One region of the Mesorhizobium sp. WSM4844 genome, then DNA from elsewhere that is predicted to be linked to it. Evidence: predicted binding sites of a transcription regulator. Region 1 holds the regulator's gene; each other region holds the start of a gene.
The links. The regulator PhoB, encoded in region 1, activates phosphate uptake and scavenging genes when phosphate is short. The targets are predictions, from matches to a motif close to TGTCATNNANCTGTCAT.
Positions count from the first base shown of each region.

Region 1 (7,738 bases):
CGAAGGAATGGCGCCGAGAGACCATTTTTCCGAACAGGAGCAGGCCACATGAAGAAATTCCTCCTTACGGCGTCGGCCGCGGCGCTTGCGCTCGCCGCGTCGGCTGGTTATGCCGCCGCGCGCGACCAGATTCAAATCGTTGGTTCGTCCACAGTGTTCCCCTTCACGACGGCTGTCGCTGAAAAGCTCGGCCAGAGCGGAAAGATCAAGACCCCGGTCGTCGAGTCGACTGGCACCGGCGGCGGCATGAAGCTGTTTTGCCAGGGCGTCGGCGAAAATACCGCCGACTTCACCAATGCCTCGCGCGCCATCAAGGATAGCGAGCTTAAGACCTGCAAAGCAAACGGCGTGACGCCGGTCGAAATCAAGGTCGGCTTCGACGGCATCGTACTGGCCAACTCGAAGGCAGGGACTGTCGTCGATCTGACCAAGGAACAGGTTTTCAAGGCGCTCGCCAAGAACGTCGCTGTTGACGGCAAGGTCGTCCCCAACCCCTACAAGAACTGGTCGGACGTCGATGCATCGCTTCCCGCGACAAAGATCGAGGTGCTTGGCCCGCCACCGACATCCGGCACGCGCGATGCGTTCGTCGAGCTCGTCATGGATGCGGCATGCCAGGAAGAAGTGAAGGCGGCTAACGAAAAGGGCTGCGGCGAGATCCGCGAAGACGGCGCTTTTGTCGAGGCCGGCGAAAACGACAATCTGATCGTCCAGAAGCTGGAAGCCAACCCCAACGCCTTCGGCGTCTTTGGCTTCTCGTTCCTTGACCAGAACGCCGACAAGCTGCAGGGCCACAAGGTCGACGGCGTCGAGCCGACTTTCGAGAACATCGCATCCGGCGATTACGGCGTTTCCCGCTCGCTCTTTGTCTATGCCAAAAAAGAGCATGTCGGTGTCATCCCCGGCATGCAGGAGTTCATCGCCGAGTACACCTCGGATGCTGCATGGGGTCCTGATGGTTATCTGGCCGACAAGGGCCTGATCCCGCTGCCGGACGCCGAGCGCGCCAAGTCGGCCGAAAACGCCAAGGCCCTGAAGGGCATGGGCTCCTGATGTTTCGGGGTCCGAGCCTACCGCTCTGACCCCTCATATCCTAAAGCACAAAGCGCGGGATCTTAGGTCCCGTGCTTTGAGCCGGTGAATGACCGGCGGTCGAGGGGACGTCCCGAATCATGGTCGGTTATCTCGTTGTTCTTCTGGTGGTTCTGGCCGCTGCTGCCTATTGGCTCGGCCGGACCCGCGCTATTGCCAGCGTCAATGGCGACGTCGCGCGACTGCATTCGCTGCCTGGCCAGCATGGCATGTTTCTGGCGCTTTTTGCTGCCGGTCCCGCGCTGCTTGCGATCGTGTTGTGGTCGCTGGTGACGCCGGGAATTGAATCGTCGATCATTGCCGACCGCTTCGCCTCTGAGTTGTCGGGAATGGGCGTCCCGCAGGTCGAAGCTTTCATCCGCGACGCTCGCGCGATGGCCTTTGGCGGGCTTGTCGGCTTCGCCGACCCCACGAAAGAGGCGGCCGCCGCCCTCTACAAATCGGTCCATGCGACCAGCACCTGGATCATCTGGACCGTCGCACTCGTGCTTTCCGCGTCCGGATTTTACTGGGCCTATTCACGCATCGCACAGGCCTACCGGGCGCGCCACGTGGTCGAGCGCGTTCTTCGCGCATTCTTGATCGCCTGTTCGGTGGTCGCGATCCTGACGACGATCGGCATCGTCCTGTCGCTTATCTTCGAGTCGCTGCGGTTCTTCCAACAGGTGCCGTTCTACAAGTTCCTGTTCGGCACGCATTGGTCGCCGCAGAGCGCCTTCACCGGCGCGGGAGCGGAGGCCGGGGCGGTCAACGAGGACATTTTTGGCATGGTGCCGCTCTTTGCCGGCACGTTGCTCATCACCTTCATCGCCATGCTGGTGGCTGCGCCTATCGGGCTGATGGCGGCGATCTACCTTTCGGATTACGCCTCCAAAAGCGTCCGCGCGGTCGCAAAGCCGGTTCTGGAAATCCTCGCCGGCATTCCGACCGTCGTCTACGGCTTCTTCGCCGCGCTGACGGTTGCGCCCTACTTCCGCGGTATCGGCGAAAGCCTGGGCCTCAACGTCGCATCTGAATCCGCGCTCGCCGCCGGCGTGGTCATGGGTATCATGATCATTCCCTTCGTTTCCTCGCTTTCCGACGATGTGATCAACGCCGTTCCGCAATCCCTGAGAGACGGTTCTGCCGGCCTCGGCGCGACCAAGTCGGAAACCATCCGCAAGGTGGTCCTTCCCGCTGCCCTTCCGGGCATCGTTTCGGCGATGCTGCTTGCCGTCAGCCGCGCAATCGGCGAAACGATGATCGTGGTCATGGCGGCGGGGCTGGCGGCAAACCTCACAGCAAATCCGCTCGAAGCGGTCACCACCGTGACCGTGCAGATCGTGACGCTGCTTGTGGGCGACCAGGAGTTCGACAGCGCCAAGACGCTTGCAGCCTTCGCACTCGGCCTGGTGCTGTTCTGCATCACGCTTACCCTCAACATCGTCGCTTTGCGCGTCGTCCAGAAATACCGAGAGCAATATGACTGATGCGATCTCGTCATTCGGCGCCGTCGGACGGCCGGTCAGCATTCATACCGACGACGCCGCGAAGGCGCGGCTGAAGGGCCGCTACCGCACCGAAACGTGGTTCAAATGGCTCGGCGCTGCAGCTGTCGCGTTGGCCGGCTTGTTCCTTGTGCTGCTCCTGTCGACGATCGTCACGCAGGCGATTCCGGCGCTGCGGCAGAACTATGTGACGCTGCCGATCGATCTTTCAGCGGCCAAGGTCGACCCGGCGAAACTCGATGAAGTGAACTACGACGCCATCGCTCAGGAAGCGCTTACGGCAAAATTTCCGGATGTGACGAGCCGCCAGGACAAGCGCCTGCTGCGCGGGCTGATTTCCACCGGCACAGGCGTGTTCCTGCGCAAGGATATTGCGGCTGATCCGGGGATGCTCGGAGGAACGGTGGACTATGCGGTTCCACTCGACGATTTTGCCGACCTCTATCTCAAGGGTTTGCTTGCCGACGTCGGTTCGGACGAAGCGATTTCGACAAGCGTCACGCCTTCGGGAACCAGCGGCGACATCGATCTGACCTTCGGCGACGATGCCATGCTGGCGCTGGCGCGCGGCCATGGTGCGACCGAGGGCGAAAACGGCATGTTTACGCTGACGAGCGGCGCGTCGTCGCTGCTGGTCGCGTTCAATGGCGGCACGGTCAAGCTGACCGCGCTGTCGCCTGCGGCCAACGGCACGGTGATCGCAAAAGGCACGGTGATCGAGGCGCTGGACAGCACGGCGCCCGCCGCGAGCGGCCAGGCATTCCTGCGCGTCATCGAGACGCCGGAAGCATCGCGAAAGATTTCGGACAAGGTGATCGTCTGGCTCGACACGCTGAAGAGCGCCGGCCTGATCGAAAGCCGGTTCAACTCGATCTTCTTCTTCACCGGCGCAAGCCGCGAGCCGGAATTGGCCGGTGTCTGGGGCGCGGTCGTCGGATCGTTCCTGACCATGATCGTAACCCTCGCCATCGCCTTCCCGATCGGCGTTTCAGCGGCGATCTATCTTGAGGAATTTGCGCCCAAGAACCGGCTGACGACGATGATCGAAGTGAATATCAACAATCTGGCGGCGGTGCCTTCGATCGTCTTCGGCCTGCTTGGACTTGCCGTATTCCTGAATTTCTTCGGCATGCCGCGCTCAGCCCCGGTGGTCGGCGGCATGGTGCTGGCGCTGATGACCCTGCCGATCATCATTATCGCCTCGCGCGCTTCGCTGCGTGCCGTGCCGCCGTCGATCCGCGAGGCGGCGCTTGGCATCGGAGCGTCCAAGGTCCAGACCGTGTTCCATCACGTCCTGCCGCTGGCGATGCCGGGCATCATGACCGGCACCATCCTCGGAATGGCGCATGCGCTCGGCGAAACCGCGCCGTTGCTGATGATCGGCATGGTCGCCTTCATCGTCGACATTCCCGGCGGCTTCACCGATCCCGCAACGATCCTGCCGGTGCAGATATTCATGTGGGCGGATTTCCCGGAAGCGGGGTTCCAGCAGAAGACTTCGGCGGCGATTTTGATTTTGCTGGTGTTTTTGGTCATCATGAATGCCATCGCGGTGATACTGCGCAGGCGCTTCGAGCGGCGCTGGTAAGGAGTAGAGGATATGAACATCATGACGGAAGCCGGCGTCGAGCAGAAACTGAGCAGCGCAACCAACGCCCCTTCGATCAAGATGAAGGGCGAAAAGGTCTCCGTTCACTACGGCGAGAAGCGAGCACTGTTCGACGTCGATCTCGATGTCCGCGAGCATCAGGTGACGGCGTTGATCGGCCCATCGGGCTGCGGCAAGTCGACGTTCCTGCGTTGCCTGAACCGAATGAACGACACCATCGATATCGCGCGGGTGAGCGGCAAGATCACGCTCGACGGCGAGGATGTCTACGACCCGAAAATCGATGTCGTCGAGCTGCGAGCTCGCGTCGGCATGGTGTTCCAGAAGCCGAACCCGTTTCCGAAGTCGATCTACGAAAACGTCGCCTACGGTCCGCGCATTCACGGCCTGGCCAGGACCAAGGCCGAGTTGGACGGCATCGTCGAATCGAGCCTGAAGAAGGCCGGCCTGTTCAACGAGGTCAAGGATCGCCTACTCGAGTCGGGAACCGGTCTGTCCGGCGGACAGCAGCAGCGTCTGTGCATTGCGCGCGCCATCGCCGTGTCGCCGGAAGTGATCCTGATGGACGAGCCCTGTTCGGCGCTCGATCCAATCGCCACCGCCCGCGTCGAGGAACTGATCGACGAACTGCGCCAGAACTATACGATCGTCATCGTTACCCATTCGATGCAGCAGGCGGCGCGCGTGTCGCAACGCACGGCGATGTTCCATCTCGGCTACCTAGTCGAGGAGGGCGCGACCGACAAGATGTTCACCAACCCCGACGACAAGCGCACCCAGGACTACATCACCGGCCGGTTCGGCTGAGCGGTCCGGCGAATTTCGAACACGAGGACAGCACCATGGGTGAACACACCGTCGCATCTTTCGACGAGGAACTGGAGCACATCGACCGGCTGATCCGCGACATGGACGAGCTCGCCGCCGCAATGGTCGCAGCCTCGATCCGCGCGTTGCTTGCGTCGGACAATGCGATGGCGCAGCGCGTCGTCTCGGACGACGCCATCATGGATGCGCGGCAGCGCGAACTCGACGACAGCGCCATCACGCTGATCGCCAAGCGGCAGCCGATGGCGCAGGATCTGCGCGCCGTGGTTGGCGCAATCCGCATGGCGGGCGATCTCGAGCGCATCGGCGACCTGGCCAAGAACATAGCCAAGCGGGTCAGCGCAGTCGGGCAGAGCGCGACGCCGCGGAATCTGTCGCACGGTATCGATGCGATGGCGGATCTCGTTCTTGTGCAGCTCCGCGGCGTGGTCGAGCACTATGTGTCGCGCGATGCCGGCGCGTTGAAGGAACTGCGCGCCGACGACCAGAAGATCGACGTGAAATACACGGCGGTTTTTCGCGAGCTCCTGACCTACATGATGGAGGATCCGCGCAACATCACCGCCTGCACGCACCTTCTGTTCTGCGCCAAGAATCTCGAGCGTATCGGCGATCACGTCACCAACATCGCCGAAAACGCCTACTTTGTCGTGACCGGGCAGCAATTGCCGGCGGATCGCCCGAAGCTCGACGAAACGACGATGTCGGCGCCGGCGACATGACAGGAGTGACCGGCCGATGATCGCGCCGCGCATCATGGTGGTGGAGGATGAAGAGCCGCTGGGCGTCCTCCTCCGTTACAATCTTGAATCCGAAGGCTATCAGGTCGAGGTGGTGACGCGCGGCGACGAGGCCGAAATCCGGCTGCAGGAAAACGTGCCCGATCTTTTGGTGCTCGACTGGATGGTGCCGGCGGTTTCCGGCATCGAGCTTTGCCGGCGGCTTCGGGTGCGCCCCGAAACCGAGCGGCTGCCGATCATCATGCTGACCGCGCGCGGCGAGGAGAGCGACCGGGTGCGCGGCCTTTCGACCGGAGCCGACGACTATCTGGTCAAGCCGTTCTCGACACCGGAATTCATGGCCAGGGTCAAGGCGCTGCTGCGCCGCGCCAAGCCGGAAGTGCTGTCCAGCGTGCTCAAGGTCGGCGACATCATGCTCGATCGTGAATCGCACCGGGTCTATCGCAAGAAGAGCGAGATCCGGCTCGGGCCGACCGAATTCCGGCTGCTCGAATTCATGATGCGGCACCCGGGTCGGGTCTTCTCGCGCAGCCAGTTGCTCGACAATGTCTGGGGCGAGACGATCTACATCGACGAACGCACTGTGGACGTCCATGTCGGCCGGTTGCGCAAGGCGGTCAACAATGGTCGCATGCCCGATGTCATCCGCACCATCCGCGGCGCCGGCTATGCGATCAGGGAAGACTAGCTGATACCTGCGCTTCCGGCGTACCCAAAAGTACGCTCCGCTCCGGTTCTCGGAACCCACCATTCTCGACTCGGCCTGACCTGTATCTCAACACACCCCAAGTCGCGACCCGGGAGTCCCTGCCTTCGGATTCAAGCCACGTTCTTTCCGACCGAGCCGGCTCGTGCCTGGATGCTCGGCGCGAAAATCTCCTGATCGACGAAGCTCAGCGCCCGCATGGCGCAGCCTTCGCGGATCAGCGGCAACTCGTTCGGCTCGGTGTCGAAGGAAATCGAACCCGAATGCTGGCCGCCGGCGGTCTGGGCGATAGCCTCGCGCAGCGCCGGCTCGATCAGGTCGAAGGCGGCAGCGCTGGCGCCGACCATGGCCACCGGCGCCGGATCGATCAGCGCAAACAGGCTGCCGAGCCCGAAGCCGAGCGCCTCGCCGGCCTTGCGGTAGGCTTCGCGCTCCGGTCCGTCCGTCTCGCGCGCCCGGGCCGCCAGTGCCCGCATCTCGGCGTCGCTGACATCGGCGACTGGCTCGGCGTTCTCGCTCAACAGCCTTGCGTTGCGCCAGATGGCGTAGTTGCCGGCATAAGCCTCGACGCAGCCGCGCCGCCCGCAGCGGCAAAGCGCGCCGCCCGGCCGATGGATCATGTGGCCGAATTCGCCGCCCGAGGAGTGGGTGCCGGTGAACAACTCGCCCTTCAGCACCAGCCCCATACCGATGCCGTGCGAGAGCAGGATGGCGATGAAATCGTCGCGGTAGCGATCCGGGTGGCGCCAGCGTAGCGCCACGGCCATCATGTTGCAGTCGTTCTCCATGATCGCCGGGATGCCGAACTCCCGTTCCAGAATGTCGGCGAAGGCGATGTTCGTCTGCGGCGTGATCGGCGACCACAACATGGCGCGCGCGTGGGAATCGGTGATGCCCTGGATCGCCAGCGCGATGCGGGCGACGCTTTGGACATCGAGGTCGGGATCTTCGAGCCGGCGCCGGACGATGGCGACACATTCGCCGATCAGCGCGTCGCGCGACATGGTCAGCGTGTCCAGCCGGCGCTGTTCCTCGGCGACCACTTGTCCGGCATAATCGATGACGGCGACCGACAGGAAATTCAGCGACAACACGACGGCCAACACCGCAGCGGCTTGCGGATTGAGGCTGAGGCCGACCTGCGGCCGGCCGCGTTTCAGCGAAACCGTCTCGCTCGCCTTGCTCTCGGCCAGGATGCCTTCCTGGATCAGGTCGGCAGAGATCGCCGATATGGTCGAATGGCTGAGGCCGGTGGTCGCGGCGATCTCGGTCCGCG
Region 1 covers NZ_JBVVQB010000036.1:34,673-42,410, reverse strand. Annotated here, with positions in the region: gene AC0L2A_RS24280 (PstS family phosphate ABC transporter substrate-binding protein) at 49-1,053, shown strand; gene pstC (phosphate ABC transporter permease subunit PstC) at 1,173-2,561, shown strand; gene pstA (phosphate ABC transporter permease PstA) at 2,554-4,167, shown strand; gene pstB (phosphate ABC transporter ATP-binding protein PstB) at 4,180-4,995, shown strand; gene phoU (phosphate signaling complex protein PhoU) at 5,031-5,738, shown strand; gene phoB (phosphate regulon transcriptional regulator PhoB) at 5,755-6,444, shown strand; gene AC0L2A_RS24250 (ROK family protein) at 6,576-7,738, opposite strand, start outside.

Region 2 (7,738 bases), on a different contig from region 1:
GGTGGCCCGCGAGTTCGGCAAACCGGTTCAATTGCTCGCGAAGCCGATTTCCGAGAGCATCGGCTGCCGCGTGCCGGTCCCCGATCGCCATGACGGCGAACTCGTCACCGCCCAAACGGATGGCGACAACTTCGTCGGGCCGTTCGACCGATTGCAGGATTTCGGCGACGGCTTTCAGCAAGAGATCACCGATGTGATGACCGAACGTATCGTTCACGCCCTTGAAATGATCCAAATCTATCAGGAAAAGGCGGAGTTGCTTGCCGGCCAGCCTTGCCCGGTCCAGCATCACGTCCCTGTTGGCTGACATCCAGGCACGGTTCTTCAATTCCGTCGTCGCGTCGCGCCAGGCCAGAAACTCCAGTTTCCTTATCGTTTCCCGACGGCCGATGAGCAATACGGCAGTTCCGATCGCCAGCAGCGACAAGACCGCCAGAGCGAATGCAATCTGGTAGTTGAATTTCTTCAGGCTTCTTTCCGCCGAATAGAGATCTACGTTGATCTCATCTCCATATTTGTAATATTCGTCGTTCATCATCGCTACGAGATGCTCGAGCTCCAACCCCATTTCCTTCAAGATATTTTCGTCGAGAGGCGGCCCGGCCGCAATCATGGCATCAAGCCGTGTCACCGCGTCAACGACACGCGGAACGATACTTGCGTAGGCGGGAATCTCGCTCGCTGTCCCGGCGCCGTCGATCCGCTTGAATCGGATGTAGACCAGGTCGTTCGCCGCCGATAACTGCTCAAGGCTGTCTGCAGAGCCGGGGGCGGCCTGGGCGAGCGATGTCATGTCTTTGAGGTGGGTCACATCGCGTATTGCAATGTGGAACTCGCGGATGGCGAAAAAGCCGAACCGCGGCAGCGAATATTCGATCTTGCTGAGGCTGAGAAACAATACGGTGATCAGGACGGCAGAACTGGCTGCTGCAGCCGCAATGGCGGTCCCGTAGGTGACGGGAACGCGCCAGCCTCTCGATCCAAAGCGTGCCATTCGAGCCACGCCGGAGCTCGATCAGCCGCCAGGCTCGAGCGTCTTGATCAGCCAGACCCAGCGTGGTTTGTGGATTGGCGTATCGAAGGCCGGGTGGTCGTTGAGCGGATAGACCAGCCGGGTCGGACCTTGCGTGCGTCGGGTCAGCAATTTTCCGTTCTGGCGGGTGGCAAGCAGGAGAGGACCTTCCGTCCAATCTTGGCGCGGAATTATCTGCACATATTCGTCAACCGCCCGCAGAACAACGGAATCCTCGCCTTCCAATCCAACGAGCTTGAGCACATCGCGGAACAGGACGCCTTCAAATGTAAGCTGCCCCTTTTCAAATGGACTTGCGGTGGTGACCCTGTAGAGACCGAGCTTTTCCAGCTGTCGCAACGTGACTGGCACCGACTTGCCGTTGTTCTGAACATTGAAGGCCACAGTGTCTGGCGATTCCGGGAGCTCAACGGGCTCCAACGCCCCGGCCGGCAGGATGCAAAACGCCAGGACTGCCAGCATGATCAGACTGCGCTTAAGCGATGAAAATCCTGTGTTGAGCAAGGATGACATGCGCAATCCTTTTCTTGTCGATGGGCCAGCACCCAGCCGTCGCCACGACCTTCATTCGGGCAGGCGGGTTTAACATTGCCATGAATGTCTAATTTTTCCGTTAGCCCTATTCGGCCGACGAACCGGGAGAGACGCGCACGGCGAAACTGCCGATCTCCCCCGCTCGTGGCGGAGATGGCCGGCAGGCCAGAGGGGCGCGCGAAGGATCGCGGCCTCGTTCCAGCCTGGGTTCCTCGGCCCACACGATGGCCCATTATTGTGGGGCGAGATGCCTGCTAGGGCAGAGGGGGCTGAAGGATCGCCGGCCTTCGAACTCACTTCTTCTCGCCGGTCGGCCTGATGAAATGGCCGAGCAGATCCATCGGCACCGGAAACACCACCGTCGACGAGCGCTCACCGGCGATGTCATGGAGCGCCTCGAAATAGCGCAGCTGCATGGCCTGCGGTGTCTCGGACAGCATCTTGCCGGCCTCGACGAGTTTTGCCGCCGCCTGCTGTTCGCCGTCGGCATTGATCACTTTCGCACGCCGCAGCCGTTCGGCCTCGGCCTGCTTGGCGATGGCGCGGACCATGTTCTCGTTGAGGTCGACATGCTTGATCTCGACATCGGAGACCTTGATGCCCCAGGCATCGGTCCGCTGATCGAGGATCTCCTGGATATCGCTGTTGAGCTTGTCACGCTCGGCCAGCATTTCATCGAGCTCATGCTTGCCGAGCACCGAGCGCAACGTGGTCTGTGCCAGCTGGTTGGTGGCGGTCATGAAGTCCTCGACCTGGATCACCGCCCGCTCGGCGTCGACGATACGAAAATACAGCACCGCGTTGACCTTCACCGAGACGTTGTCGCGCGAGATCACGTCCTGCGGCGGCACGTCCTGGACCACCACGCGCAGGTCGACCTTCACCATCTGCTGCACGAAGGGGATGAGGATGATCAGGCCGGGTCCCTTGACCCCGGTGAAGCGGCCGAGTGTGAAGACCACACCGCGCTGATATTCCCTCAGGATGCGAATGGCCGCGGACAGGAACATGACCATGACGAGCGCTGCTACCAGATAGGCCACATAACCGATCATCATTGCCTTGCTCCATCGCTTCGCACATTGCGGCGCCGTATCGTCAGCACGAGACCCCTGACATCAGCCACCTCGACGCTGTCGCCCACTGCAATGGGTTCGTCGGCTTTCGCCCGCCAGCGCTCACCCCGGGCAAGCACGTGGCCCTCGCTGCCCTCCCAGTCGAGGACCTTGGCCGGCAGCCCTTGCATGGCCTGTGCGCCAACACGCGGAACGTTCTTGCGGGCCGCCCACAGATAGCTGCCGGTCAGCAGCGCCAGGCCGAGCGTCAGGATGGCGGCGGTGCCGATGACGGCCCACGACATCTCGAAGCCGGGACCTTCGATCCTGAGCAGCATGGCAGCGCCCAGCAGAAACGCAGCCACGCCTCCCAGCCCAAGCACTACTGTGGGATTAAAGACCTCGACGACGAGGAAGATGATGCCAAGCAGCATCAAGGCAAGGCCGGCATAGCTGATCGGCAGGAGATTGAGCGCATAGAGCCCGAGCAGCAGGCAGATCGTGCCGATCACGCCTGGCGCGACCGCACCTGGGCTGGTGAACTCGAAGACGAGGCCATAAACGCCGATCAGCATCAGGATGACGGCGATGTTCGGGTCGGTGATGACGGCAAGAAGCCGGATGAGCCAGCCGGGCTCCAGCGTTTCAACCGGCAGCCCTTTGGTCGCCAGCACCTTTTTCCTGCCGGCGATCTCGACCGACCGGCCGTCGGCCAGCTGAAGCAGTTCGGTCGTGTCGCGGGCGACGAAGTCGACGACACGTTCCTGCAGCGCCGCGCTGGCCGACAGGCTGGCCGCCTCGCGCACCGCCTTTTCACCCCAATCGGCATTGCGCCCGCGCAGTTCAGCCAGGCTGCGGATCAGGGCAACCGCGTCGTTCGTCGCCTTGGCGATCATCGCATTGCCCGCCGGTGGATTCTTCGGGTCCTTGCCGGCGTCCGGGCCATTGTTCTTGTCGTCGCCGGGAAAGGATGGCATCGGCCCGCCCATCTCGATGGGCGTTGCCGCGCCCACATTGGTGCCGGGCGCCATCGCCGCCACATGGGTTGCGTAGAGGATGTAGGTTCCGGCGCTCGCCGCATGCCCGCCGGCGGGCGCGACATAGCCGATGACGGGAACCGGCGAGGCGAGGATGTCGGCGATGATCTCACGCATGCTGGTGACCAACCCGCCCGGCGTGTCCATCTGCAGGATGAAAACCTCGGCGTTCCGTTCTGCGGCCACCGCCAGCGCTTCCTCGAACTGCATGGCGCTCGCCGGACCGATGGCGCCGTCTATCTCGATGCGCAGCGCAGTCCTCTCCTGGCCGTTTGCTTCTCCGGTTAGGAAAGAAGAACAAACAGCCACAGCGGCTACGAGAGCCGCGGCAATCAGGGCTACACGCGCCAGTTTCACGCTCAAAGCTCCCTATCAGGGATATGGGCCCGGTTTTGCCGAAATCCATGCTGCGTCGCGGCGGTGAAGCTGATCCAGGGCAACGGGGCGTTGTGCCTAACCCGGTTGGCAGGAAACGGGTGGTTTGCACGCGCCGATTCACCCATCTGATTGCAGAAGCCGATGAAGCCAGAGGAGGCAGAGCCATGACCATACACACGGTTCCAGAAGCAGCGGTCCGATCGGCGGAAGCGCGCGTCGCCGGATATGACTGGCAGGCACTGGCCGAGGAGATGAGCGGCTATGGCTGCGCGGTGATGGAAAAGCTGCTGACGTCAGAAGAATGCCGGGAGATCGCCGGGCTCTATCCCGACGAAAGCCATTTCCGCAGCCATGTCCACATGGCGCGGCACGGCTTCGGCAAGGGCGAGTACCGCTACTTCCGCTATCCCTTGCCAGAGCTGATCGGCGGCTTGCGCACCGCACTCTATCCGCGCCTTGCCGCCGTCGCCAACGACTGGAACGAGCGCATGGGCATCGCCCAGCGCTACCCGGACGAACACGCCGCGTTCCTCAAGCAATGCCACGAGCAGGGCCAGACGCGGCCGACGCCGCTCCTGCTCCAGTATGGCCCTGGCGACTTCAACTGCCTGCATCAGGATCTCTACGGCGATCTTGCCTTCCCGCTGCAGGTGGCAATCCTGCTGTCGGAACCGGATAAGGATTTCACCGGCGGCGAGTTCGTGCTGACCGAACAGCGCCCGCGCATGCAGAGCCGCGCCGAGGTGGTGCCGCTGCGCCAGGGCGACGCAGTCGCCTTCGCGGTCCACAATCGTCCGGTCCAGGGCAGCAAAGGCAGCTACCGCGTCAATCTCAGGCACGGCGTCAGCCGGATTCGCTCCGGCCTGCGCCATACCGTCGGCATTATCTTCCACGACGCGAAATAGGGCTGTCCCTGCGTAGAGGCGACCAGCAACTTCGTGCCAAGGGGATCTGTTGTCGGAGTCGGCGCCGCCCCTCATCGCCCTGCCGGGCACTTCTCCCCGTGTGACGGGGAGAAGGGACTGGTCGCACCGTGGCGGATATTCTGCAACGCTGGTGATTGGCGAAACCATCGATGAGAGCGCCCCTCTCCCCGTCACTATACGGGGAGAGGGTGCCGGCAGGCAGGTGAGGGGCAGCGCAAAGCTGAAGCGATTGGCTGCCGAACAATTCTTCAGGCAACCGCGGCAATCGCGGAAAAATAAAAATCTCACCCGCAAAGATCTTTGTCATCCAATCGTTAACCAAGGTTCATACGGTGAGCGGTGTTGTTTCTCTGCCGGCGTTCGTTCGCCGGGCGGATGACTGTTGATATCTGCCAAGACTGAAAAGTAGCTATTTGTTCGCGAGTCGGGGATCGCCATGATGTTTCCAGCAAGCTTTGCGTCACTACGGCGCAAATCGGCGAAGATCAGCGGCGCCATCACGCTTGCTGTTGGCCTGATGATCGGGGCCGCTGCGCAGGCCGAGCCTATCCGCGGCGCCGGATCGACACTGGCCGCCCCAATCATCGGCAAATGGGCAACGGCCTACGAGAGCGCCCGCGCCGACGGCGGGGACTATGTCTCGCCCGACTGGAAGGTCGACTATGAAATCGTCGGCTCGCTCGCCGGCGTCCTGCGTCTCGATCAGCCGGACGTCGACTTTGCCGCGACGGATGCGCCGATCAATGCCGCCGAACTCAAGAAGGCCGGCCGCCAGCAGTTTCCGATCGTGATGGGCGCCATCGCCGTCGTCGTCAATCTCGACGGCATCGGCCCGGAAAGCCTTCGCCTGACGGGGCCGGTGCTGGCCGACATCTATCTGGGCAAGATCCAGTCATGGTCCGATCCCGCGATCAAGGCGGTGAATCCGGATCTGACGCTGCCCGATCTCAGGATCAGCGTTGTTCACCGCAAGGATGGCTCCGGCTCGACCTTTGTCTTCACCGAGTACCTGTCGGCGGTCAGCGGGGAGTGGAAGGCCAAATACGGCGCCAATACACTGATCTCGTGGCCGCTCGGCACTGACGCGGAAGGCACACAGAACCTCATCCACGCCGTGCACGACACGAAGGGCGCGATCGCCTATGCCGAATCCGGCCAGGCCCAGCGCGCCAGCCTTGCCTACGCGCTGATCCAGAACAGAGCCGGCAAGTTCGTCAAGCCGGAGCCGCAGGGCGTGCAAGCTGCCGCGACCTCCATCGACTGGGCGCAAACGACCGACTTCTTCGCCTCGCTGACCGATCGAGACGGCGATGCCGCCTATCCGATCAGCGCGGCGGTGTTCGCGGTCGTTCAGGTCTCGGGCCGTTCGGAACATCGCTATCGCCGCGTGCACGACCTTTTCCGGCTCGCCTTCGCCCACGGCGCTGATGACGCCGCCGCGCTCGGCTACGTGCCGCTGCCGAAGGCGCTCGTCGCCCGGATCGAGCAATACTGGGCAAGGCTGGAGCCGGTCGGAAACTGAGCGGAAGAGCCAGGCCGCTGCTTCGCGCAGCGCCTGAACTGAAATTCATATCGCGCCGTGATGGCGGCTTGTTGGGGACTGCGTGACATGGACATCGATATCTTCAAGGACATCCTCGTGCCGGTGATCGGCGGGTTGGGCATTTTTATGCTCGGCCTCGACTTCATGGCCAACGGCATCCAGGCGCTGTCGGTCAACCGGATGCGCGCCTTTCTCGCCAAGGCCGCCGGAACGCCGATCAAGGGCGTGCTGGCGGGAACGCTGATCACCGGCGTCATCCAGTCGTCGACGGCGATGAGCGTCATGGTCGTCGGCCTGGTCAATGCCGGCGTCATCGCGCTTCGACCGGCGATCAGCGTGATCATGGGCGCCAATATCGGCACCACGCTCGGCAACGGGCTCATCGCGCTGCCGCTCGGTCCGCTCGGGCTGATCCTGGCCGGCGTGTTCTCGCTGATCTACTGCTTTGCCAAAAGCGAGAAGGTCAAGAACATAGCGCTTGCCGGCATGGGCTTCGCGCTGATCTTTTATGGCCTCAACCTGATGACCGGCGGCCTGCGCCCGCTGCGCAATCTGCCCGAAGTCATGGCACTGCTTCAAACACTGACGGCCGACTCCTATCTCAACCTGCTCAAATGCGTGTTCATCGCCGCCGGCGTGACCGCCATGATCCATTCGTCCTCGGCGACGATCGGCATTGTCATGGGCCTTGGCGCCGCCGGCATTCTCGACTGGACGACGGCCGTCGCCTTCTCGCTCGGCGCCGATCTCGGCACCACGATCACCTCGTGGATGGCTTCGCTCAATCTTTCGAAAAACGCCAAGCGCACCGCTTACGCCCACATCTCCTTCAACATCATCGGCGTGTGCATCACCATCCCGCTGTTCTTCGTCTCCATGCAGGTCCTGGAATGGGCCATGCAGTTCTTCGGCGGCGATCCCGCCATTCCGGTGATCGTCGACGGCAAGGAGACCTTTCCCCTGGTGCCGGTCGCGGTCGGCCTCTACTCGACCTTCTTCAACGTCTTCAACACGCTGTTGCTGTTTCCGTTCATCGGGGTGTTCGAGCGGGTCCTGTCGCGTGTCGGTCACACCGATGCCGAGGACACGGAAGATTTCTCGACGCCGCGATTCCTCGACCGCAAGCTGGCCGGCGATTTCGCCAAGGCCGTTCCCGCTGTCCAGCAGGAGACGGCCCGCCATCTGCAAGCCGGCGCCATGTTCCTCGACATCGCCCGCTCGTCGAAGAAGGC
Region 2 covers NZ_JBVVQB010000091.1:1,765-9,502, reverse strand. Annotated here, with positions in the region: gene AC0L2A_RS34630 (putative bifunctional diguanylate cyclase/phosphodiesterase) at 1-994, opposite strand, end outside; gene AC0L2A_RS34625 (putative pterin-binding protein) at 1,016-1,546, opposite strand; gene AC0L2A_RS34620 (slipin family protein) at 1,861-2,625, opposite strand; gene AC0L2A_RS34615 (NfeD family protein) at 2,622-4,016, opposite strand; gene AC0L2A_RS34610 (2OG-Fe(II) oxygenase) at 4,202-4,942, shown strand; gene pstS (phosphate ABC transporter substrate-binding protein PstS) at 5,400-6,485, shown strand; gene AC0L2A_RS34600 (Na/Pi cotransporter family protein) at 6,573-7,738, shown strand, end outside.
Region 2: pstS (phosphate ABC transporter substrate-binding protein PstS) is a predicted target of PhoB. The motif match lies at 5,265-5,281, and genes of this name have one in related genera.

Region 3 (7,738 bases), on a different contig from region 1:
GATTGCCGATCGCCTGGCCGGCAATGGTCTGGATGGTGTCGACGATATAGTCGGCCGCAGCGGTGCGAAGCCCTTCCTTGCCGCCGAAATGATAGGCGATCGAGCCGATATTGGCCCTGGCCTCAGCCGCGATCTCGCGCGTCGAGGTGCCGTCAAAACCCTGGCGTCCGAACAGCTTCAGCGCTGCTCGAACAAGTGCCGCGCGCGTCATCTCGGCGGGGGATGCCTCGCGGCGCGGAATTTTGGCGTTTGTCGGTTTGCTCATGATCCGCAATTTAATCAATCGAATGATTAAAGTCAAGCCTTGCCGATCTCCACCTGTCGATCTCCACCTTGCCATCCCATCCGCACGCGCTTTAGTGTGGAGCCATGGTCAAGGAAATCGAGCGCAAGTTCCTGGTCTCCGGCGATGGCTGGCGGGATCTGGTCGAAGCGGACATCCGCATTCGCCAGTTCTATCTCGTTGCCGCGCCCGACCGCTCGGTCCGCGTGCGTATCAGCGACGGCGCCTCGGCAAAGCTGACGCTCAAATTCGGCAGCAAGGCCCGCGAACGCGACGAATTCGAATATCCGATCCCTCTGGCGGATGCGGAAGAGATGCTGGCCTTCGCCATCGGTCGTGTCATCGAGAAGACACGCCACCATGTTAGGCATCGCGGCCATCTCTATGAAGTCGATGTCTTCGGCGGGATGCTCAGCGGTCTGGTGGTCGCCGAGCTTGAGACGCCGCAGGACGTGCAGGGCGAAATGCTGCCAGATTGGCTCGGCCGCGAAGTCACCGGCGAGCACAGGTTCTACAACGCGTCGCTCGCCCTCGAGGGGATTCCGGAGATCGCCGCATGAGCTATCGCATCGATCCGCGCCTGCCGTTGACCGGCGAGGTCAGGCGCATCCTCGCTGAGGAGATCGGCAAGGCGCTCGTCCATCTGGACGCGGCGCATGACAGGCCGGAGCAGGCGCTGCACAAATGCCGCAGGCGGCTGAAGAAGGTGCGTGCCTTGCTGCGCCTGGTCCGTCCCGGAGACGAAACATTTTGCAGTACCGAGAACCAATGCTACCGAGAGGTGGCTGCCCTCCTTGCCGGCCCGCGCGAGGCGACCGCGCTGGTTGAAACCATCGACCGGCTGGCAAAAAACTTTCCCGAGCAAAGCGCCGGCGGCGGTCTCGATGCCGTTCGCGACACGCTGGCGGCGCGCCAGCACCAATTGCATGGTGGAGTTGGCCTCGGCGCCGCGATAGCTGCCGCGACTGCAGCTTGCGAGGATGGCATCAGCCGCATCGATACTCTGGTCTTGCCCGACCAGCCCGAACAGGCCGCCGACGTGCTTGCCGAAGGCGCCCGCATCACTCTGCGTCGCGCCAGAAAGGCGCTGGACAAGGCGGGCTCCCGCGGTGATGCCGACGATTTCCACGATCTGCGCAAGGCGGCAAAGACTCACGGCATGCATCTGTCGCTGCTTGGAAGGCTGTGGCCGACGCCGATCAAGGCACGGCGCAAGGCGGTCGACGAACTTGGCGAAAAGCTGGGCGAACTGCATGATGTGTTCGTCTTGCGCACGCTTCTCGAGGCCCACGACCGGCCGCTCGGCTCTCCTCAGGAAACGCGACTGCTGAGCAAGCTGTTGAAGCGCTCGGAGAAAAGCCTGAAAAAGACCTGTCTTGCGGCGGCAGCCGATCTGTTCGGCGACAGGCCCAGGCGCTCGACAAAAAAACTCGCGCGCAAGGCGCGCACCGATCTGGCCGCCGCGCCGCACGAAGACGCCAGCGCGCCCGGCGCCGCTGCCTGACGCGGTGCTTGCGTCCGTCCGACATCGCTGACGATGAGGAGAGGGTTAGACCTCTCCCGGCGCGGCATTCTTCAACTGCGCTCGCGCGTCCCTGATCGAGGCGGCGTATGTCACCAGCGGCCGTTTGACGCCGTGGTTGATCAGCATGCGGCGTGTCTGCGGCGAAGCGCCTGATATGATGAAGCGCACGCCGGCGCGCCTCGCCTTGTGGGCAGCGCTCTCGATGACGTTGGCCGCCGTTGAATCGAAGAATGGCACGGCCGAGCAGTCGAGGATGAAGTTCTTGCGCTGGTCGGCGATGCGGTCCAGCACCGTGGCGACGGTCGAGGCGGCGCCGAAGAAGAAGGCGCCGGAAATCCGGTAGACGACGGTGTCGGCATCGCTGGCTTCGCTGGAATCGTATGCGCTGGCGGCGCCGGTTCTGTCGGCGACATCGTCCTGCACCAGTCCCTGATCCGGCTCAACCGCAATGCTCTTGGCCATGCGGTCGATGAACAGGATCGAGCCCAGCGCGAAGCCGACGACGATGCCTTCGGTGAGATCACGGAAGATGACGATCAGGAAAGTCGCCATCAGCACCAGCGCGTCGCCGCGCGAGGCACGCAGCAGCGTGGCAAAGGCCTGCTTCTCGAACATGTTCCAGCACACCACCGCCAGCACGCCGGCAAGGGCTGCAAGCGGGATGTAGCTGGCCAGCGGCGCCGCCACCAGCATCAGGGCAAGCAGGAGGGCCGAGTGGATCATGCCCGAGACCGGTCCATGCGCGCCGGCCCGCACATTGGTCGCGGTGCGGGCTATGGTGCCGGTGGTGCAGATGCCGCCGAACAGGGCGGACACGATGTTGGCGAAGCCTTGCGCCACGAGTTCGCAGTTGGAGCGGTGCCGCCTTCCTGTCATGCCGTCGGCGACCACCGCCGACAGCAGCGATTCGATCGCGCCGAGCAGCGCAAAGGCTAGGGCGTCCGGCAGGACGTCGATCATCCTGTCGAAGCTGATCGGCGGAAAGGCCGGCATTTGCAGGCTGCGCGGGATACCGCCGAAGCGCGTGCCGATCGTTTCGGCAGGCAGAGAAAACAGCGCCACGACAAGCGACGCCAGACCGATGGCGATCAGCATGGCGGGCCATTTCGGCCGCCACCGTTTCATCAGGGCAATGGCGACGATGGTCAGCAGAGCGACGAAGGTGGCGGCGAGATTGATCGTGCCGGCCGCCTCGCCGATCGCCATCAGCTTCGGCACCAGCGGTCCAGGTTCTTTGCCGGCGAGTTTTAGCCCGAACAGCTCGACGATCTGGCCGGAGAAGATGATGATGGCGATGCCGGCGGTGAAGCCGACGGTCACCGGATAAGGAATGAATTTGATGTAGGTGCCAAGCCTGAGGTAGCCGATGACGAGCAGCAAGACGCCGGCCATCATCGTCGCCAGCAGCAACCCGTCGACGCCGACCCGTGCCACGGTTGCCGCCATCAGCACGATAAAGGCGCCCGCCGGCCCGCCGATCTGGAAACGGCTGCCGCCCAGAGCCGAGACGAGGAAACCGCCAATGATGGAAGTGTAGAGCCCGCGCTCCGGAGACACACCCGATGCGATCGCGATCGCCATCGACAGCGGCAGCGCCACGATGGCCACGGTCAGTCCGGCGATGGCATCGGCCTTGAAGTGCTCTGATGTGTAGCCTTCGCGCAGCACCGTCGCCAGCTTCGGCGTGAACAGTTCGGAAAATGTCGGCTGCGCCGGTTGATGAATTGCCCGCTGGGTTCGATGCATGGACTGCCTTCCGCTCCTGATGCATGCCGCCAAAAAGTGCACAGCGGCCACGCATAAAACCAAGCAGGCGGCGGGATCGTCGGCAGGACTGTCGGCGGTCGCCGTCGCGACTCTATTTCGGCTCAGCCTGGCGGGTTCTGCGGCACGACCGGCTTGAGGCGCACCCCCCTGCCGCCGCGCTCGCTGGCCTGGTTCTCGCCGATCAGCTCCACGCCGGCCCGGTCGAGGGCCTGGATGACCTTCATCAGCGTATCGACCACGCCCCTGACCACGCCGTCGCTCGCTTCCATGCGCTGAATGGTTGGAAGCGAAACCCCGGCGCGCTCGGCGAGCGTCTTCTGATCGATGCCGGCCAGAGCCCTTGCGGCGCGCATCTGCGCGGCAGTGATCATCGGCTAAAAACCCCCGTCTGAGTCTGCATTCCATGTATAATACCATCATTGTGATGGTTCAAGCATCATCATGCACATATCAGACATGCGCTCACACGGCCCGGTTGCATCCTGGCGAGCCTGCGCCTGCTGGACCAGCACGCCCCAGCCGCCGCAACTTAAAGGAGAATTGGTACAGCGTCGTTCGGAACGGCGGTTCAGGCGCCGGCGGTCTGCCCGCGCCATCGCTGGAACGCCCATGCGACCAGCCAGCACAGCATCGCCCAGGCGAAGCCGGCGCACCAGCCGGCCAACACGTCCGATGGCCAATGAACGCCGAGATAGACGCGGCTGATGCCGACGAGCAGTGCTGTCAGCACGGCAAGTGCCAGCACATAGATCTTGGTCGTTCGCCCAGGCAGGAAACGCGACGCCATGCTGCCCAGCGTCAAATATGTCACCGCCGACAGCATCGCATGGCCGCTTGGAAACGAAAGCGTCGCCACGTCGGCGAGATGCGAGACCAGGTCGGGGCGCGGCCGATCGATTCCGAGCTTCAGCGTGCTCGACAGGGCCTGCCCGCCCGCCACCGCGACGAAGACCAGAAACGCTGCTCCCGGCTTGTGGATCAGCAGCAGATAGACGATCACCGCCACTGTGATCAGCCCGAGCACGATGGCGCTGCCGAGGCTGGTAATGTCGCGCATCGCCCCTTCCAGCCATGGCGGTCCGATCGGATTGTCGGGCTGGCCCGCTTCACGGAAGGCGAGCATGATTTCCGTGTCGAAGGCGTGCGGCGTGGTGTCCCGCGCCACCTCCATCAGTTCCTCGAACCCCCACAGCCCGCCGGCGATGACCAGTCCGGCCAAAAGCACCGGGAATTCGATCCAGTTGAGCAGCTTGTTTGCGGTATTCTTCATCGGGCCAATCGTCTTACAGCGCCGCGCGTCCTTTTGGACGCGCAAAGGACGCTGTAGCACTTTGATTTGGCGCATGATCCTTTCCGAAATCGTTTCCGATTTTCGGGGTCATGCGCAACTACAGTTTTTGCAGATAGGGTCCGAGCGTGATCAGCGCCACCGCTGCGACGGCGAGCACGATGCCGGTCGCCTGCAACGAATTGACGCGCTCGCCGAAGAACACCAGTGCCACCACGTTCACCGACACCAGTTGGATCACTGCCGACAGGCTGAACGACACCGACATGCCGAATTCACGGATCAGCCTCAGCATGATCAGATTGCCCGCTGAATAGAGCGCCAGAGTCAGAACGATCTTGCCGAGGCTCGGCGCCAGCCCCCATTGCTTGGCCGCCGTCGCCGCCAGCAAGAAGATCACTGTCGAAATGCCGAGCTGCCCCAGTCCCCAGAAACTCACTTTTTTGTTCCTCCCGACGCAGTGCTTGCGCGCCTGCCGCAGATCTTGTTTCGGAAGCGTCGGTCGCGGTCAAGCGGCCTGATCAAAGACATGAAATCGGGCTGGAAATTGGTCGGCAACGTCATCAAACTGTGATCTGCTGGCGATACGCGGTCAGTCAAGCAACACGCTCCAGCCATCCCAAAGAGCCAGAGGCACGCCCCCATGACTGAACATCGCCCCGACGCCCATTTCCGCACCAGCCTGCTCGAGGAAAACGATGGGCCAGGAACCAATCCCACTGACAACCAGACGATGGGCGAAATCATCGCCGCGCGATTCTCGCGCCGTGGTTTTCTGCAGGGATCGCTCGCGGCAACCGCCATCGCCGCCACCGTCAGCCCGCTCGCGCTGATCCTCGCCCACGATGCCCGCGCCGGCGGCGGCTCGGTCTTCAGTTTCGACGAGGTCGAGGCAGGCGTCGACGACAAGCACCATGTCGCTGCCGGCTACGACGCCGACGTGCTGTTGCGCTGGGGCGATCCGCTGTTTGCCGATTCGCCGGAATTCGATCCGGCAAAACAGTCGGCGCAGGCCCAGGAAAGACAGTTTGGCTACAACAACGACTATGTCGGCTATCTCCCGATAGACGGCTCGGCCGAGCACGGCCTGCTGGTGGTCAACCACGAATACACCAATCCGCATCTGATGTTCCCGGGCCTTGTCAGCATCGTCGATGGCGAGGCCAAGCAGGCCCCACTGAGCAAGGAACAGGTCGATATCGAGCTAGCCGCGCATGGCGGCACCATCGTCGAAGTTCGCAAGGTATCAGGCAAATGGCAGGTGGTGCGCGACGGCAAGCTCAATCGCCGCATCACCGCCAACACCGAGATGGCACTGTCCGGCCCCGTCGCCGGCCACGACCGGGTCAAGACCAGTGTCGATCCGACCGGCACGAAGGTCTTCGGCACCATCAACAATTGTGCCGGCGGCGTCACCCCCTGGGGCACCTACGTCATGGCCGAGGAAAACATACACGGCTATTTCTCGGGCGAGCTGCCGGAAGGCCACAAGGAAGCCGCCAACTACAAGCGCCTGGGCATTCCCGAGGGCGCCTATGAATGGGCTGCGCATTACGACCGCTTCGACATCGGCAAGGAGCCGAACGAGCCGAATCGCTTCGGCTGGATCGTCGAGGTCGACGTCAACGATCCGACTTCGGTGCCGAGGAAGCGCACTGCCATGGGCCGCTTCAAGCATGAGGGCGCTGAATCGATCGTCGCCAAGGATGGCCGCGTCGTCTTCTATCTCGGCGACGACGAGCGCTTCGACTATGTCTACAAGTTCGTCACGGCCGGAAAGTTCAACGCCGAGGACCGCGCCGCCAACATGGATCTTCTCGACGACGGCACGCTCTATGTCGCCAAATTCGCCGAGGACGGTTCGATTGAATGGCTTCCCATCGTCTTCGGCCAGGGCCCGCTGACGGCGGAGAACGGCTTTGCCAGCCAGGCCGAGGTGCTGATCGAGACGCGCCGTGCCGCCGATCTTCTCGGCGCCACCAAGATGGACCGTCCCGAGGATATTCAGCCCAACCCGACGACCGGCAAGGTCTACGTCATGCTGACCAACAATTCGAAGCGCAAGACGGAGCAGGTCGACGCCGCCAACCCGCGCGCCGAAAACGCTTTTGGCCACATCGTCGAGATTGTCGAGGACGGTGGCGATTTCACTGCCACCAAGGGCAAGTGGGAAATCATGTTGAAATGCGGCGATCCCTCGGTGGCCGAAGTCGGCGCTACCTTCTCGACCGCAACGACCGCCAATGGCTGGTTCGGCATGCCGGACAATTGCGCCATCGATGCGGCCGGCCGGCTCTGGGTCTCGACCGATGGTCAGGGCCCGAAGGCGACCGGCCGCACCGACGGCCTGTGGGCGGTCGACACCGAAGGCGAGGCGCGGGCGACCTCGAAGCTGTTCTTCCGCGTGCCGATCGGCGCCGAACTCTGCGGCCCGCTGTTCACGCCCGACGACCAGACCGCCTTCGTCGCGGTCCAGCATCCGGCCGATGGCGGCGAGGACTGGGAGGCTTTTGGCCGTCCCTCCTACTATGAGGACCTATCGACCCGCTGGCCTGACTTCAAGCCCGATATGCCGGTGCGGCCGTCGGTCGTCGCCATCACCAAACAGGGCGGCGGCAAAATCGCGGTCTGAATCACTGCAAGGCGCTAGCAGCGCCAAGGAAGGATTTCGTCGATACGAAATCCTTCCTTTTCCTGATGCGCGGGAATGCGCCTGATGGGCTCATTCGGCGCGCTGAACCACGGCCACGTTCATCATGCTTCTCAACCTGAAGCCAATGGACTCGTATAATCCGATGGCCGTGGTGTTGCTGGCAAAGGCGTGGAGATAGGGAACTTCGCCGCGCGCCGCTATCTGGTTTGCCACGAACAGCGA
Region 3 covers NZ_JBVVQB010000024.1:18,511-26,248, forward strand. Annotated here, with positions in the region: gene AC0L2A_RS19410 (CerR family C-terminal domain-containing protein) at 1-265, opposite strand, end outside; gene AC0L2A_RS19415 (CYTH domain-containing protein) at 370-843, shown strand; gene AC0L2A_RS19420 (CHAD domain-containing protein) at 840-1,787, shown strand; gene AC0L2A_RS19425 (SulP family inorganic anion transporter) at 1,833-3,554, opposite strand; gene AC0L2A_RS19430 (helix-turn-helix domain-containing protein) at 3,677-3,946, opposite strand; gene AC0L2A_RS19435 (phosphatase PAP2 family protein) at 4,144-4,845, opposite strand; gene AC0L2A_RS19440 (hypothetical protein) at 4,964-5,302, opposite strand; gene AC0L2A_RS19445 (PhoX family protein) at 5,507-7,495, shown strand; gene AC0L2A_RS19450 (GNAT family N-acetyltransferase) at 7,586-7,738, opposite strand, start outside.
Region 3: AC0L2A_RS19445 (PhoX family protein) is a predicted target of PhoB. The motif match lies at 5,422-5,438, and genes of this name have one in related genera.